2 regions of the Streptomyces sp. NPDC042102 genome follow, and region 2 is predicted to be linked to the other one. Evidence: predicted binding sites of a transcription regulator. Region 2 holds the regulator's gene; the other holds the start of a gene.
What was found. Region 2 encodes HspR, which represses chaperone genes until heat shock. Its sites were predicted from a motif close to TTGAGNNNNNNNNNCTCAA; they were not measured.
Positions count from the first base shown of each region.

Region 1: lon (endopeptidase La) is a predicted target of HspR. The motif match lies at 3,742-3,760, and genes of this name have one in related genera.

Region 1 is NZ_JBVJDL010000003.1:861,476-868,493, forward strand. Features, by position in the region: gene ACZ6KO_RS17245 (sulfurtransferase) at 76-924, shown strand; gene ACZ6KO_RS17250 (DUF4097 family beta strand repeat-containing protein) at 989-1,774, shown strand; gene dnaN (DNA polymerase III subunit beta) at 1,851-2,975, shown strand; gene ACZ6KO_RS17260 (DNA alkylation repair protein) at 2,963-3,631, opposite strand; gene lon (endopeptidase La) at 3,783-6,179, shown strand; gene ACZ6KO_RS17270 (MarR family winged helix-turn-helix transcriptional regulator) at 6,243-6,812, shown strand; gene ACZ6KO_RS17275 (protein phosphatase 2C domain-containing protein) at 6,831-7,018, opposite strand, start outside.
Region 2 is NZ_JBVJDL010000008.1:39,342-46,359, reverse strand. Features, by position in the region: gene dnaK (molecular chaperone DnaK) at 1-483, shown strand, start outside; gene grpE (nucleotide exchange factor GrpE) at 483-1,121, shown strand; gene dnaJ (molecular chaperone DnaJ) at 1,155-2,336, shown strand; gene ACZ6KO_RS27000 (heat shock protein transcriptional repressor HspR) at 2,338-2,784, shown strand; gene ACZ6KO_RS26995 (helix-turn-helix transcriptional regulator) at 2,915-3,928, opposite strand; gene ACZ6KO_RS26990 (Rieske (2Fe-2S) protein) at 4,219-4,533, shown strand; gene ACZ6KO_RS26985 (pyridoxamine 5'-phosphate oxidase family protein) at 4,744-5,148, opposite strand; gene clpB (ATP-dependent chaperone ClpB) at 5,284-7,018, shown strand, end outside.

The DNA of each region.
Region 1 (7,018 bases), on a different contig from region 2:
GATCATCAGCGGCCATCGGGTGAGGATGGTGCAGAGGATCGGCGACGCGGCCGGTCGACGAGGGGGAGGTGGGCGATGACGACGCCCGACGACACGGTGCCGGGGCCGCTGGTGGGGACCGACTGGCTGGCCGAGCGGCTGGGGCGGCCCGGACTGGTCGTCCTCGACGCCTCCGTCGGAGCGCACCGGGGGGCCGGGCGGCGGATCCCCGGGGCACGGCCCTTCGACCTCGACGGGGCACTGTCCGACCACACCAGTGCCGTCCCGCACACCATGCCGGGCGCACAGCAGTTCGGCGAGGCGCTGCGGGCGCTCGGGGTGGACGACACGGCCACCGTCGTCGTCTACGACGGCGCCGGGATCTACTCCAGCGCCCGCGCCTGGTGGATGCTGCGCGCCATGGGCTTCGACCGGGCCGCCGTCCTCGACGGCGGGCTGCCGGCCTGGGACGCCGCCGCACTGCCCGTCGAGGACGCGCCCGCCGCGTACGACGGCCCGCGCGGCGACTTCACCGCCCGGCCCCGGCCCGGGCTGATCGTGGACGCCGCGGCCGTGGCGCGGGCCCTGGCCGATCCCGCCGCCCTGGTCCTGGACGCGCGGACCCGCGGCCGGTTCGAGGGCACCGCCCCCGAGCCCCGGCCCGGCCTGCGCGGCGGCCACATGCCGGGGTCGGCCGGCCTGCCCTTCGGTGAGTTGCAGACCGAGGACGGCCGGATGCTGCCGCCCGACCGGCTGCGGGCCGCCTTCGCCGCGCTCGCCGGGGACCGCGAGACGCTGTACTTCAGCTGCGGCTCGGGCGTCACGGCGTGCGTGCTCGCGCTCGGCGCCGACCTCGCCGGCTACCGGGAGCTGGCCGTGTACGACGGCTCGTGGAGCGAGTGGGGCCTGCCGTCGTCCGCGCGGCCGGTGGTCACCGGGGGTTAACCCCACCCCGGGGCCGGGCACCTGCCCCATCGGCGCGGGGCGGCCGCGCGGGAACACTGGACGCATGACCACTCGTCGCGCGTCCGCATCCGCCACGGCACCCGTACCCGCCAGGGCGTCCTCACCCGCCACCGCCCTGGCCCTGGCCCTGGCCGGCGCCCTCACGCTGACCCTGACCGGCTGCTCCCTCCTCGACGAGCGCAAGCGGATGACGGCCGACGCGACGGTCACCGAGGCCGTCACCGCCGTCGAGGTGACCGGCGCGCGCTCCGGCTCGGTGGAGGTCACGACGGGTACCGGACCGGGCGTCACCATCGGCCGTACGGTCCACTACTGGGGTGGCAGCGCTCCCCGGCCCACCGAGCGGCTCAGCGCCGGCACCCTGAAGCTGGCGGTCGACTGCTCCGACTGCACCGTCGACTACCGGCTCGCGGTGCCGGCGTCCGCCAAGGTGACGGTGGACAGCGACAGCGGCCGGATCTCGGTGACCGGCGTCGCCGCGGCCGACCTGCACTCCGACTCGGGCTCCATCCGGGCCGAGGGCATCGCCGGCCCGGTCCGCCTGGACACCTCCTCGGGCTCCATCACGGGCTCCGCCCTCGCCTCCCCGTCCGCGCGGGTCACCACCGAGTCGGGCGACGTCCGGCTGGACTTCACCGCGGCCCCGTCCGCCCTGACGGCCACGGCCAGTTCGGGCGACGTGACCGTCCGGGTGCCGCGGGGTCCGTACCGCGTCGACACCCGCAGCGACTCGGGCGAGCGCAGCGTCTCCCTGCCCTCCGACCCGTCGGCCCCGTCCTCCCTGACGCTCCGTACGACCTCGGGCGACATCTCCCTCGCCGCCGGCTAGCCGCCGCGGGCCCGTTGTCAGTGGCGGGGCCTACCGTGCGACCACCGAGTGGTACGGGTCGACGGGGGTGGCGCGCATGGAGTTCAGGGTCGGGCGGGCGGAGCTGGCAGGGGCCGTGGGGTGGGCGGCGCGGGCGGTGCCCGCGCGGACGCCGGTGCCCGTGCTGGGCGGGCTGCTGCTGGACGCCCGCGACGGGCGGCTGCGGGTGTCCGGGTTCGACTACGAGGCGTCCGCGCGGGTCGAGGTGCCCGCCGCCACGGCGGTGGAGGGCAGCGTGCTCGTGCTGGGGCGGCGGCTGCTCGACATCTGCAAGGTGCTGCCCGAGGGGGAGGTGACGTGCGTGCTGGACGGGGCGCGCTTCACGGTGGAGGGCGCCGCGGGCACCCGGTTCGGGCTCTCCACGCTGCCGCGGGAGGAGTACCCGCCGCGGCCGGCCCTCCCGGCGGTCCGCGGCGAAGTGGACGCGGCCGCGTTCGCGGAGGCCGTCGCGCAGGTGGCCGTCGCCGCCGGACGGGACGAGGCGCTGCCGGTGCTCACGGGGATCCAGGTCCGGCTGGACGGCGCGGAGCTGACGCTGGCCGCCTCCGACCGGTACCGGTACGCCGTGCGCACGCTGGCCTGGCAGCCGGGGGACCCCGGCTCCGACGCCGTGGAAGTGGTGGTCCCGGGCCGGCGGCTCGCCGAGATCGCCCGGTCCCTGGCGAAGTCCGGGCCGGTCCGGATCGGCTGCGAGGGCGGCCTCATCGGCTTCGAGGCCGGTGGCCGGGCCGCCACCCTGCGGCTGCTGGAGGGCCGGCTGCCGCGGTACGACAAGCTGTTCGCGCTGGACGGCGCCGCCGTCGCCGTCACCGGGCGCGCGGCGCTCGCGGACGCCGTCCGCCGGGTCGCCGTCGTCGCGGAGCCCCACAGCCCCGTCCGGCTCGACTTCCGCGGCGACGGCAGTGTCCTGCTCCGGGCCGGGTACGCCGACGACGTCGCCTCACAGGCGCTCGCGGCCACCCTGACCGGCGCGGACGCCATGGCCGTGGCCTTCAACCCGGCGTACCTGCTGGACGCCCTCACCTCCTTCACCGGCCCGGACGTCCGCTTCGACCTCCAGGGCCCGGGGCAGCGCGTCCTGCTCGGCACCGGCACCGGCGACACCGCCACCGGCGACACCGGCCACCGGCACCTGCTGATGTCCGTCCGTCAGCTCGACTGACGGCGCACCATCTCGGCGATCCAGGCGGGCGCGTACGGGGAGGTGCAGTTCGGGGGAGTCGGGTAGTCCTTGAGCACCTCCAGGCGCTCGCCGATGCCGATCGCGCGGGCGCGCAGCTCCGGGTGCTCGATGCCGATCTGGGCCAGGCAGTGGTTCATCGCCCACTGCAGACGGTCCGGGGCGTCCTTCATGTCCGCCTCGATCACGTCCAGCAGTCCCGCGAGGTCCAGCCCCGCGGGCCGCTTCGCCACCCGCTCGGTGGTCAGCGCCCAGCCGGCGCTCGCGACCACCGGGTCCGGGTCGGCGGTCCAGGCCAGGCGCAGCTCCTCGGCGTGCGGGCTCTTCTTCACCACGTAGTTGACGAGCCAGTCGTGCACCTTGGGCGTGCGGGCCCCGCGCAGCATGCCGTCCAGCTCCTCGCGCCCGAACTCCTTCGGGCGGCAGATCAGCAGCGCCACCAGCCGTGCTGCGCTGTCGTCCGTCGCCCACAGCTCGCGCGCCAGGTCCTGTTGCGTCTTCAGCCGCTTGGCGAGCGCGCGCAGCTTGGTGAGGTTCACCCCGTGGTCGTCGCCGTGGCGCTCGTTCACCGCGCGCGTCTTCGGGTCCTCCAGCGCGGCCAGCTCGGCCCTGACCTGCGCCACCGTCGTTCCGGTCACCCCGGGCCTCCTGTCCTCGGGCAGGGCGGTCCCTGCACGGCCAGGCTACGCCGGAGGCGTGTTCGCCGGGGGCGAACGGGGGTTGGGGAACATTGGGAGGCGCACCTGCATTGAGTCGGCATAGCTCAACTTCACTGCCGGAGGGAAGATCATGGCTTCGACGTCCGTAACGCTCACTCTGCCCGTGCTGCCGCTTGACGACGAGGTCGTGCTGCCCGGAATGGTGGTTCCGCTGGACCTGTCCGACGCCGAGGTACGGGCGGCCGTGGAGGCCGCCCAGGCGGCGGCCAAGACCGGCAAGCCGCGGGTGCTGCTCGTGCCGCGCGTCGACGGCACGTACGCCGCGACGGGCGTGCTCGGCACCGTCGAACAGGTGGGGCGGCTCTCCGACGGCGACCCGGGCGCCCTCATCCGCGGGCGCGGCCGGGTCCGCATCGGCGCCGGCACCACCGGCCCCGGCGCCGCGCTCTGGGTCGAGGGCGAGACCGTCGAGGAGCACGTGCCCGACCCGCTGCCCGGCGCGGTCACCGAGCTCGTCAAGGAGTACAAGGCGCTCGCCACCAGCTGGCTCAAGAAGCGCGGCGCCTGGCAGGTCGTGGACCGGGTCCAGGGCATCGAGGGCGTCTCCGCCCTCGCCGACAACTCCGGCTACTCCCCGTTCCTCACCGTGGCCCAGAAGGTCGAACTGCTGGAGACCGCCGACCCCGTCGCCCGCCTGCGGCTCGCCGTGAAGTGGCTGGGCGAGCACCTCGCCGAGCAGGACGTCGCCGAGTCCATCGCCAAGGACGTGCAGGAGGGCGTGGACAAGCAGCAGCGCGAGTTCCTGCTCCGCCGTCAGCTGGACGCCGTACGCAAGGAACTGCGCGAGCTGAACGGCGACGCGGAGGGCGAGGAGTCCGACGACTACCGGGCCCGCGTCGAGGCAGCCGACCTCCCCGAGAAGGTCCGCGAGGCGGCCCTGAAGGAGGTCGAGAAGCTGGAGCGCGCCAGCGACCAGTCCCCCGAGGGCTCCTGGATCCGCACCTGGCTGGACACCGTCCTCGAACTGCCCTGGAACGAGCGCACCGAGGACGCCTACGACATCCAGGGCGCGCGGGCGGTGCTCGACGCCGAGCACGCCGGGCTGGAGGACGTCAAGGACCGCATCACCGAGTACCTGGCGGTGCGCAAGCGGCGCGCCGACCGCGGCCTGGGCGTCGTCGGCGGACGGCGCGGCGGTGCCGTGCTCGCCCTGGTGGGCCCGCCCGGTGTCGGCAAGACCTCGCTCGGCGAGTCCGTGGCGCACGCCATGGGGCGCACGTTCGTCCGGGTCGCGCTGGGCGGCGTACGCGACGAGGCCGAGATCCGCGGCCACCGGCGGACGTACGTCGGCGCCCTGCCCGGCCGGATCGTGCGGGCCATCAAGGAGGCCGGCTCGATGAACCCGGTCGTCCTGCTGGACGAGATCGACAAGGTCGGCTCGGACTACCGGGGCGACCCGGCGGCCGCCCTGCTGGAGGTCCTGGACCCGGCGCAGAACCACACCTTCCGCGACCACTACCTGGAGGTCGAGCTCGACCTCAGCGACGTGGTGTTCCTGGCCACGGCCAACGTCCTGGAGGCCATCCCCGAGGCACTGGCCGACCGGATGGAGCTGGTCCGGCTGGACGGGTACACGGAGGACGAGAAGGTCGTCATCGCCCGTGACCACCTGCTGCCGCGCCAGCTGGAGCGCGCGGGCCTGGGCGCCGACGAGGTGAGCCTGGAGGAGGACGCGCTGCGCAAGCTGGCCGGGGAGTACACCCGGGAGGCGGGCGTGCGCACCCTGGAGCGGACCATCGCGCGGCTCCTGCGCAAGGTGGCCTCCCAGCACGAACTGGGCGGGCGCGAGCTGCCCTTCGCCATCGGCGAGGGCGACCTGCGCGGCCTGATCGGGCGGCCGCACCACGTGCCGGAGTCCGCGCAGGACCCGGCCGAGCGGCGCACGGCGGTGCCGGGCGTGGCCACCGGCCTCGCGGTCACCGGCGCGGGCGGCGACGTGCTGTTCGTGGAGGCCTCGCTGGCGGACCCGGAGACGGGCGCGGCCGGACTGACGCTGACCGGCCAGCTGGGCGACGTGATGAAGGAGTCGGCGCAGATCGCGCTCAGCTTCCTGCGCTCGCACGGCGCCGAGCTGGAACTGCCGGTCGCCGACCTGAAGGACCGGGGCGTGCACATCCACTTCCCGGCGGGCGCGGTGCCCAAGGACGGCCCGAGCGCGGGCATCACCATGACCACGGCGCTGGCCTCGCTGCTGTCCGGGCGGCAGGTCCGCACCGACGTGGCCATGACCGGCGAGGTCTCGCTGACCGGGCGGGTGCTGCCGATCGGCGGGGTCAAGCAGAAGCTGCTGGCCGCGCACCGGGCCGGGCTGACCACCGTGATCATCCCGAAGCGGAACGAGGCCGACCTGGACGACGTACCGGCCCAGGTGCTGGAGCGGCTGGAGGTGCACCCGGTGACGGACGTGCGCCAGGTGCTGGAGCTGGCGCTGACCGAGGCCGGCGTGGCGGTCACCGCAGCGGCCTGACCCGGCGGGCAACCGCCGCGGCCCGGGCGGTCCGGCGCGTACGGCTACGGCGGGCGATCCGACATGCGACCGGCACGGCGTGTGCGCACGACACGGCCCGGGACCCGCGGCGGCGGGGCCCGGGCCGGGTCCTGCGAAACTGGGGCCGAGCCGGGCCGGCCGGGCCCGCACCACCACGGACAGGAGCAGGACGTGCACGGGAGCGAAGACCAGGAGTTCCTCGCGCTGGAGCGGGAGCTGTCCGTCTTCCTCCGGCGCGCCCGGGCGTCCTCGGGCGAGATGGCCCGTGAGCTCCACCCCGGGCTGGAGCCCGCGGCGTACGGCCTGCTGGTCCGCCTGGAGGCGGCCGGCCGCCAGCGCGCCACCGAACTGGCCGCCTACTTCGGCGTCGGCAAGGCCACGATGAGCCGCCAGCTGCGCGCCCTGGAGGACCTCGGTCTGATCGCCCGCGACCAGGACCCGGCGGACGGCCGCGCCTTCCTGGTCGGCCTCACCCCCGAGGGCCGCGACCGCTTCCTCGCGGTCCGCGACGCGCGCCGGGAGCGGTACATGCGCAAGCTGGCCGACTGGGACCGCGGCGAGGTCGCGGAACTGGCCCGCCTGCTCAACCAGCTGAACCAGGGCTCGGAGTAGCCCCGCGTCGGGCAGGATCTACAGCTCCGCGTACGCCGCCGAGGCGTCGTCGTGGCGCTTGGAGCGGCCCGGCCCCGGCGGGCGCAGGGGGTCCGACTCGATCGTGCGGACCCGGTCGATCAGGCCCTGCGCGCCCTCCTTGCGCAGCACGCCCAGCAGTTGAGCCCAGTCGCCCTCCCCGAACGTGTCCGTCCACCGGCTCGCAC
Region 2 (7,018 bases):
ATGCACGTGACCGCGAAGGACCTGGGCACGGGCAAGGAGCAGAAGATGACCGTCACCGGCGGCTCCTCGCTCGCCAAGGACGAGGTCGACCGCATGCGCCAGGAGGCCGAGCAGTACGCGGAGGAGGACCAGCGCCGCCGCGAGTCCGCCGAGACCCGCAACCAGGCCGAGCAGCTCGTGTACCAGACGGAGAAGTTCGTCAAGGACAACGAGGACAAGGTCCCGGCCGACGTCAAGACCGAGGTCGAGGCGGCCGTCGCCGAGCTGAAGGAGAAGCTCAAGGGCGAGGACACCGCCGAGATCCGCACCGCGACCGAGAAGGTCGCCGCGGTCAGCCAGAAGCTCGGCCAGGCGATCTACGCCGACGCCCAGGGCGCGCAGGCCGCCGGCGCCCCCGCCGGTGAGCAGCAGGCCAAGGCCGACGACGACGTCGTCGACGCCGAGATCGTCGACGACGAGAAGCCGAAGGGCGGCGCTGCCTGATGTCGGAGGAGACCCCGGGCTTCGAGGAGAAGCCCGAAGTCCCCGCCGACGGCACCACGCCCGACGAGCCGAAGGCCGCCGACTCCGCCAAGGAGGAGGCGGCGGCCCCGGCCGGGGACGCGAAGCAGGACGTCGCTCTGCTGGCGCAGCTGGACCAGGCCCGTACGGCGCTCAACGAGCGCACCACGGACCTCCAGCGGCTCCAGGCCGAGTACCAGAACTACCGCCGCCGGGTCGAGCGGGACCGCGTCACGGTCAAGGAGATCGCCGTCGCGAGCCTGCTGACCGAGCTGCTGCCCACGCTGGACGACATCGGCCGGGCGCGGGACCACGGCGAGCTGGTCGGCGGCTTCAAGTCGGTGGCCGAATCGCTGGAGACGGTCGCCGCGAAGATGGGTCTGCAGCAGTTCGGCAAGGAGGGCGAGCCCTTCGACCCGACGATCCACGAGGCCCTGATGCACAGCTACGCGCCGGATGTCACCGAGACGACGTGCGTGGCGATCCTGCAGCCGGGGTACCGGATCGGCGAGCGCACGATCCGTCCCGCGCGGGTCGCGGTCGCCGAGCCCCAGCCGGGCGCGGCGCCGAAGTCCGAGGACGCTGGCGATGCGGACACGGATGCCCCTGACAAGGGCTGACGCAATTCCACTGCGAGAGGAGGGACACCGAGGGTGAGTACCAAGGACTTCGTGGAGAAGGACTACTACAAGGTCCTCGGTGTCCCGAAGGACGCCACCGAGGCCGAGATCAAGAAGGCGTACCGGAAGCTCGCGCGCGAGTTCCACCCGGACGCCAACAAGGGCGACGCCTCGGCGGAGGAGCGCTTCAAGGAGATCTCCGAGGCCAACGACATCCTCGGCGACGCCAAGAAGCGCAAGGAGTACGACGAGGCCCGCGCCCTCTTCGGCAACGGTGGCTTCCGCCCCGGACCGGGCGGTGGCGGCGGCTCGTTCAACTTCGACCTCGGCGACCTCTTCGGGGGCACGCAGCCGGGCGGAGCGGGCGCCGGAGGCTTCGGCGGCGGGCTGGGCGACGTCTTCGGCGGCCTGTTCAACCGCGGCGGGGCGGGTACGGGCACCCGTACGCAGCCGCGCCGCGGCCAGGACATCGAGTCCGAGGTCACCCTCTCCTTCACGGAGGCGGTGGACGGGGCCACGGTGCCGCTGCGGATGTCCTCCCAGGCGGCCTGCAAGGCCTGTTCCGGCACCGGCGACAAGAACGGCACGCCGCGCGTGTGCCCGACCTGCGTGGGCACCGGGCAGGTCTCGCGGGGCAGTGGCGGCGGCTTCTCGCTCACCGACCCGTGCGCGGACTGCAAGGGCCGCGGCCTGATCGCCGAGCACCCCTGCGACGTCTGCAAGGGCAGCGGCCGGGCCAAGTCCTCGCGGACCATGCAGGTCAGGATCCCGGCGGGCGTCTCCGACGGCCAGCGGATCCGGCTGCGCGGCAAGGGAGCCCCGGGCGAGCGCGGCGGTCCGGCCGGTGATCTGTACGTCGTCGTGCACGTCGGCACGCACCCGGTCTTCGGGCGGCGGGACGACAACCTGACGGTGACCGTCCCGGTCACCTTCACGGAGGCGGCGCTGGGCGCCGAGATCAAGGTCCCCACCCTGGGCGGCCCCTCGGTGACCCTGAAGCTGCCGCCGGGCACCCCGGGCGGGCGCACGCTGCGCGCCCGCGGCAAGGGCGCGGTCCGCAAGGACGGCACCCGGGGCGATCTGCTCGTCACCATCGAGGTGGCCGTTCCGACGCAGCTGTCGGACAAGGCCCGCGAGGCACTGGAGACGTACCGCGACGCGACCTCCTCCGAGGACCCGCGCGCCACCTTGTTCGAGTCCGCGAAGGGAGCATGACATGGACGGCCGCCGCAGGAATCCGTACCAGCTGACCGACGAGACCCCGGTCTACGTCATCTCGGTGGCCGCCCAGCTCTCGGGTCTGCACCCGCAGACCCTCCGCCAGTACGACCGGCTCGGCCTGGTCTCCCCGGACCGTACGGCCGGGCGCGGCCGGCGCTATTCGGCCCGTGACATCGAGCTGCTGCGCACGGTGCAGCAGCTGTCGCAGGACGAGGGCATCAACCTGGCGGGCATCAAGCGGATCATCGAGCTGGAGAACCAGGTCGCGGCGCTCCAGCAGCGGGTGGCCGAGCTCTCGGCGGCGGTGGACGGCGCGGCGGCGGCGATGCGCCAGCGCGAGGCCCAGGTGCACGCCTCCTACCGGCGCGACCTGGTCCCGTACCAGCCGCCGCAGCAGACCAGTGCCCTGGTCGTGTGGCGACCCAAGCGCCCGCAGGACTGACCCGGCACCGGTGCGGTACCGGCGTACGTGACGAAGGCCCTGCCCGGGAAGACCCCGGGCGGGGCCTTCGCGCGTCCCGGGAGGCCTCCGGGGCCGCCTCCGGGCCGACGTACCGGCGAGCGTACGGGGATCAGCGCTCCGGGCCGTTGAGGATGCCCGACTGGGCGATGAGGAAGCCGAGCTGGGCGCGGCTGCCGCTGCCCAGGGTGGTGGCCAGTTTGGCGATGTGCGCCCGGCAGGTGCGGACGTTCATGCCCAGCCGGCGGGCGATCGCCTCGTCCACGTGGCCCTCGACCAGGAGCTGCGCGATCGAGCGCTGGACCCCCGATATGCCGGTCGGCGTCGGGGTGTAGGTGACCTCGTCGCGCAGCGGCACGGCGCGCCGCCACAGTTGTTCGAAGACCTTGATGAGGTAGTCGACCAGTCCCGGATGCCGCAGTTCCAGCGCCACCCGGCGGTCGTCGCTCGCCGGGATGAAGGCCACCGAGCGGTCGAAGATGATGAGGCGCTCGATGAGCTCCTCCAGGGTGCGGATCTCCACCTTGCCGGCGGATATCCGGTCGACGTACGCGAGCGTGCCCTGACTGTGCCGCACGGTGTGCTGGTAGAGAGTCCGTATGCTGACCCCACGGTCGATCAGCGGGGCGTCGCGTTCCAGGGCCTGACTGAGGGCCAGGGAGGGCCGCGGGCCGCCCGGCTGGACCGTGAGGACCTCGGTGTGGCACTCGGCGGTGGCGAGGTTGAGGGCGGCGTTGATCCGTTCGAAGCCCTCGAGCACCGTGATGGCGTGGGTGTCCGACGGGCTCTGCGCGCTGATGGCCAGGAACGGCTCGAAAGCGTCGGTGAGATCTACAGCGGTCCGTCGCCGGTCCTGGATCTCCCGTTCAATCGGGTGGAGCCGTTGGGCGAGCGCGACGGACGGGGGAACCGGACGGAGTTGGTTCGCGTCGTCAGGGTCGGGCTGAAGAAGGGCGAATTCAAGCAGGCAGGGAGCGTTCTGGACCTCTCCCCGGGCGATTCGTCCGGTGCTGAGCGCTGCCGCGTAAAGCCGTGTTCCCTCGCCGCACAGGGACGTGACGGGGTGGGGATGTGTCGGGTTTGTGTCGTTTCTGGGCAAATCTCCACCCCCCAGGGTCCTGAACATGCAAGAACATGATGCATCGTCCCTGTGGCATTGACGTGCCCGAATGAGCCATCGTCTGACACGCGGGGGAGAGGATTCCATCAAGTGAGGACGAAGCCGACCATGTACAAGAGAATGCTTCGCTCGGCGCTTGCCGTTGTTTTCTCCGCCGTTGCGGTATTTGGGGCAGTGAGCGCGATCGACGCTGATGCGGGCAGTGCTCGTGCCGACGGAGACACCGGCTGGACCAACGGTCCGACGGCGGGCAAGTTGGACACCGGGTGGACCTCGGCCCCTGCGAAGGTGTCCTGATGACCCCCGACGACCGCGACTTCCGGCGTGAAATGGCCTCGGCCTACCGGTCCGGGTGGCAGTTCATCGATCTCGTCACGGCCATCCCCCACCCTGGCGATTCGTTGATGGTCACCCTGTTCGGGCAGCCGATCGTCGTGGTGCGCGAGGAGGACGAAGACGTCCGGGCGTACCGGTGCCTGCGGCGCCCCCGTGGTGCGCCGCAGCCCGTCCGCTGCGAAGTCCGGTACGGCATGGTGTTCGTCAACCTGGACCAGCGGGACCACCAGTTGTTCGAGCCCGACATCACCACCGCCACCCCCCGCAGTGCCTGACGCGATTCCCCCGTCGTCGCAGATCGCTCAGGCGCTACCCCCACACAACGGCGCCATCGTGGACCTGAACACGATGGCGCCGTTGTGCTGTCCGCGTCCATACGCGAACCGGACAAGATGAAATCCGAACCGAAAGCGGAATCCCGCTCTCAGCCGGTGCCGTACCAGGTCACGGCCCCGCGCCGGCGGCACTCGGTGCCACGTTCGTGATCAGGCCCGGCCCATCGCGCGGTCCAGGGCGATCTCGATGACCACCCGGTCCGGGTTCGGCGACGGCGTCCGCCCGTACCGCACCGCGTAGCGCGCCACGGCGTCGGCGACCGACGCCTCGTCCGTGGCGACGGTCGCGCGCCCCTCCAGCGTGGCCCAGCGCCGTCCCGCCATCTGGCAGACCGCGACCCGCGCCGTCCCCGGCGCCGCCGCCAGGACGTTGCGGACCTTCTTGCTGTGCTTGTTGCTGATCACCCGTGCCACCCCGGCCTCCGGGTCGTACGTCACGCCCACCGGGACCACGTGGGGGGTGCCGTCGGGGCGCGGGGTGGTCAGCGTGCAGACGTGCCGTTCCCGCCAGAAGGCGAGGTAGTCGGGCGTCGGGTTCCGTACGTCGTGGGACATGGGCCGCAGCGTATCCACCGGGGTGTGGGCCGACGCCCGCGCCTCTACCGGCCAGCGCCTTGAGTGGAATAGACTCAACTTTGTGTACGCTGACCTTGTCAGTATCCAGGAAGAGCCGGAGAGGAGAAGCCGCACGTGGACGCCGAGCTGACCAACAGGAGCCGGGCCGCCCTGAACGCCGCCACCACCCGGGCCGTGAAGGACGGCCACCCGGACCTGACCCCCGCGCACCTGCTGCTGGCCCTCCTCGCCGGCGAGGACAACGAGAACATCGTCGATCTGCTCGTCGCGGTCGACGCCGACCAGGCCGCCGTCCGCGCCGGCGCCGAGCGCGTCCTGGCGGGCCTGCCCAGCGTCACCGGCTCCACGGTGGCGCCGCCGCAGCCCAGCCGCGAGCTGCTCGCCGTCCTGGCCGAGGCGGACGCCGAGGCCGGCCGGCTCGGGGACGACTACCTCTCCACCGAACACCTCCTCATCGCCGTCGCCGCCAAGGGCGGCGCCGCCGGTGAGGTCCTGACCGCCCAGGGCGCGACCGCCGGCAAACTGCTGGCCGCCTTCGAGAACGTACGAGGAGGACGGCGGGTGACCACCCCCGACCCCGAGGGCCAGTACAAGGCCCTGGAGAAGTTCGGCACCGACTTCACGGCGGCCGCCCGCGAGGGCAAGCTCGACCCGGTCATCGGCCGCGACCACGAGATCCGCCGCGTCGTCCAGGTGCTCTCGCGCCGTACGAAGAACAACCCGGTGCTCATCGGCGAGCCCGGCGTCGGCAAGACGGCCGTCGTCGAGGGCCTCGCGCAGCGCATCGTCAAGGGCGACGTCCCCGAGTCGCTGAAGAACAAGCGCCTGGTGGCCCTGGACCTCGGCGCGATGGTGGCCGGCGCGAAGTACCGCGGAGAGTTCGAGGAGCGCCTCAAGACCGTCCTCGCGGAGATCAAGGCCAGCGACGGGCAGATCATCACCTTCATCGACGAGCTGCACACCGTCGTGGGCGCGGGCGCCGGCGGCGACTCGGCCATGGACGCGGGCAACATGCTCAAGCCCATGCTGGCGCGCGGCGAGCTGCGCATGGTCGGCGCGACCACCCTCGACGAGTACCGCGAGCGGATCGAGAAGGACCCGGCCCTGGAGCGCCGCTTCCAGCAGGTGCTGGTGGCGGAGCCGAGCGTCGAGGACACGATCGCGATCCTGCGCGGGCTCAAGGGCCGCTACGAGGCCCACCACAAGGTGCAGATCAACGACAGCGCCCTGGTGGCCGCCGCGACCCTGTCCGACCGGTACATCACCTCCCGCTTCCTGCCCGACAAGGCCATCGACCTCGTCGACGAGGCCGCCTCCCGGCTGCGCATGGAGATCGACTCCTCCCCGCTGGAGATCGACGAGCTCCAGCGGTCGGTGGACCGGCTCCGCATGGAGGAGCTGGCGCTGAAGAACGAGTCCGACCCCGCCTCGATCGAGCGCCTGGAGAAGCTGCGCAAGGACCTCGCCGACAAGGAGGAGGAGCTGCGCGGCCTCACCGCGCGCTGGGAGAAGGAGAAGCAGTCCCTCAACCGGGTGGGTGAGCTCAAGGAGCGCCTGGACGCCCTGGAGGGCCTGCTGGAGCGTGCCGAGCGGGACGGCGACCTGGAGGCGGCGTCCAAGCTGAAGTACGGCGAGATCCCGGCGCTGAAGGAGGAGCTGGAGGCCGCCACCGCGGACGAGGAGAGCGCCGCCCGCGACACCATGGTCAAGGACGAGGTCGGCCCCGACGACATCGCGGACGTGGTCGGCGCCTGGACCGGCATCCCGGCCGGCCGGCTGCTGGAGGGCGAGACCCAGAAGCTCCTGCGCATGGAGGAGGAGCTGGGCCGCCGCCTGATCGGCCAGTCGG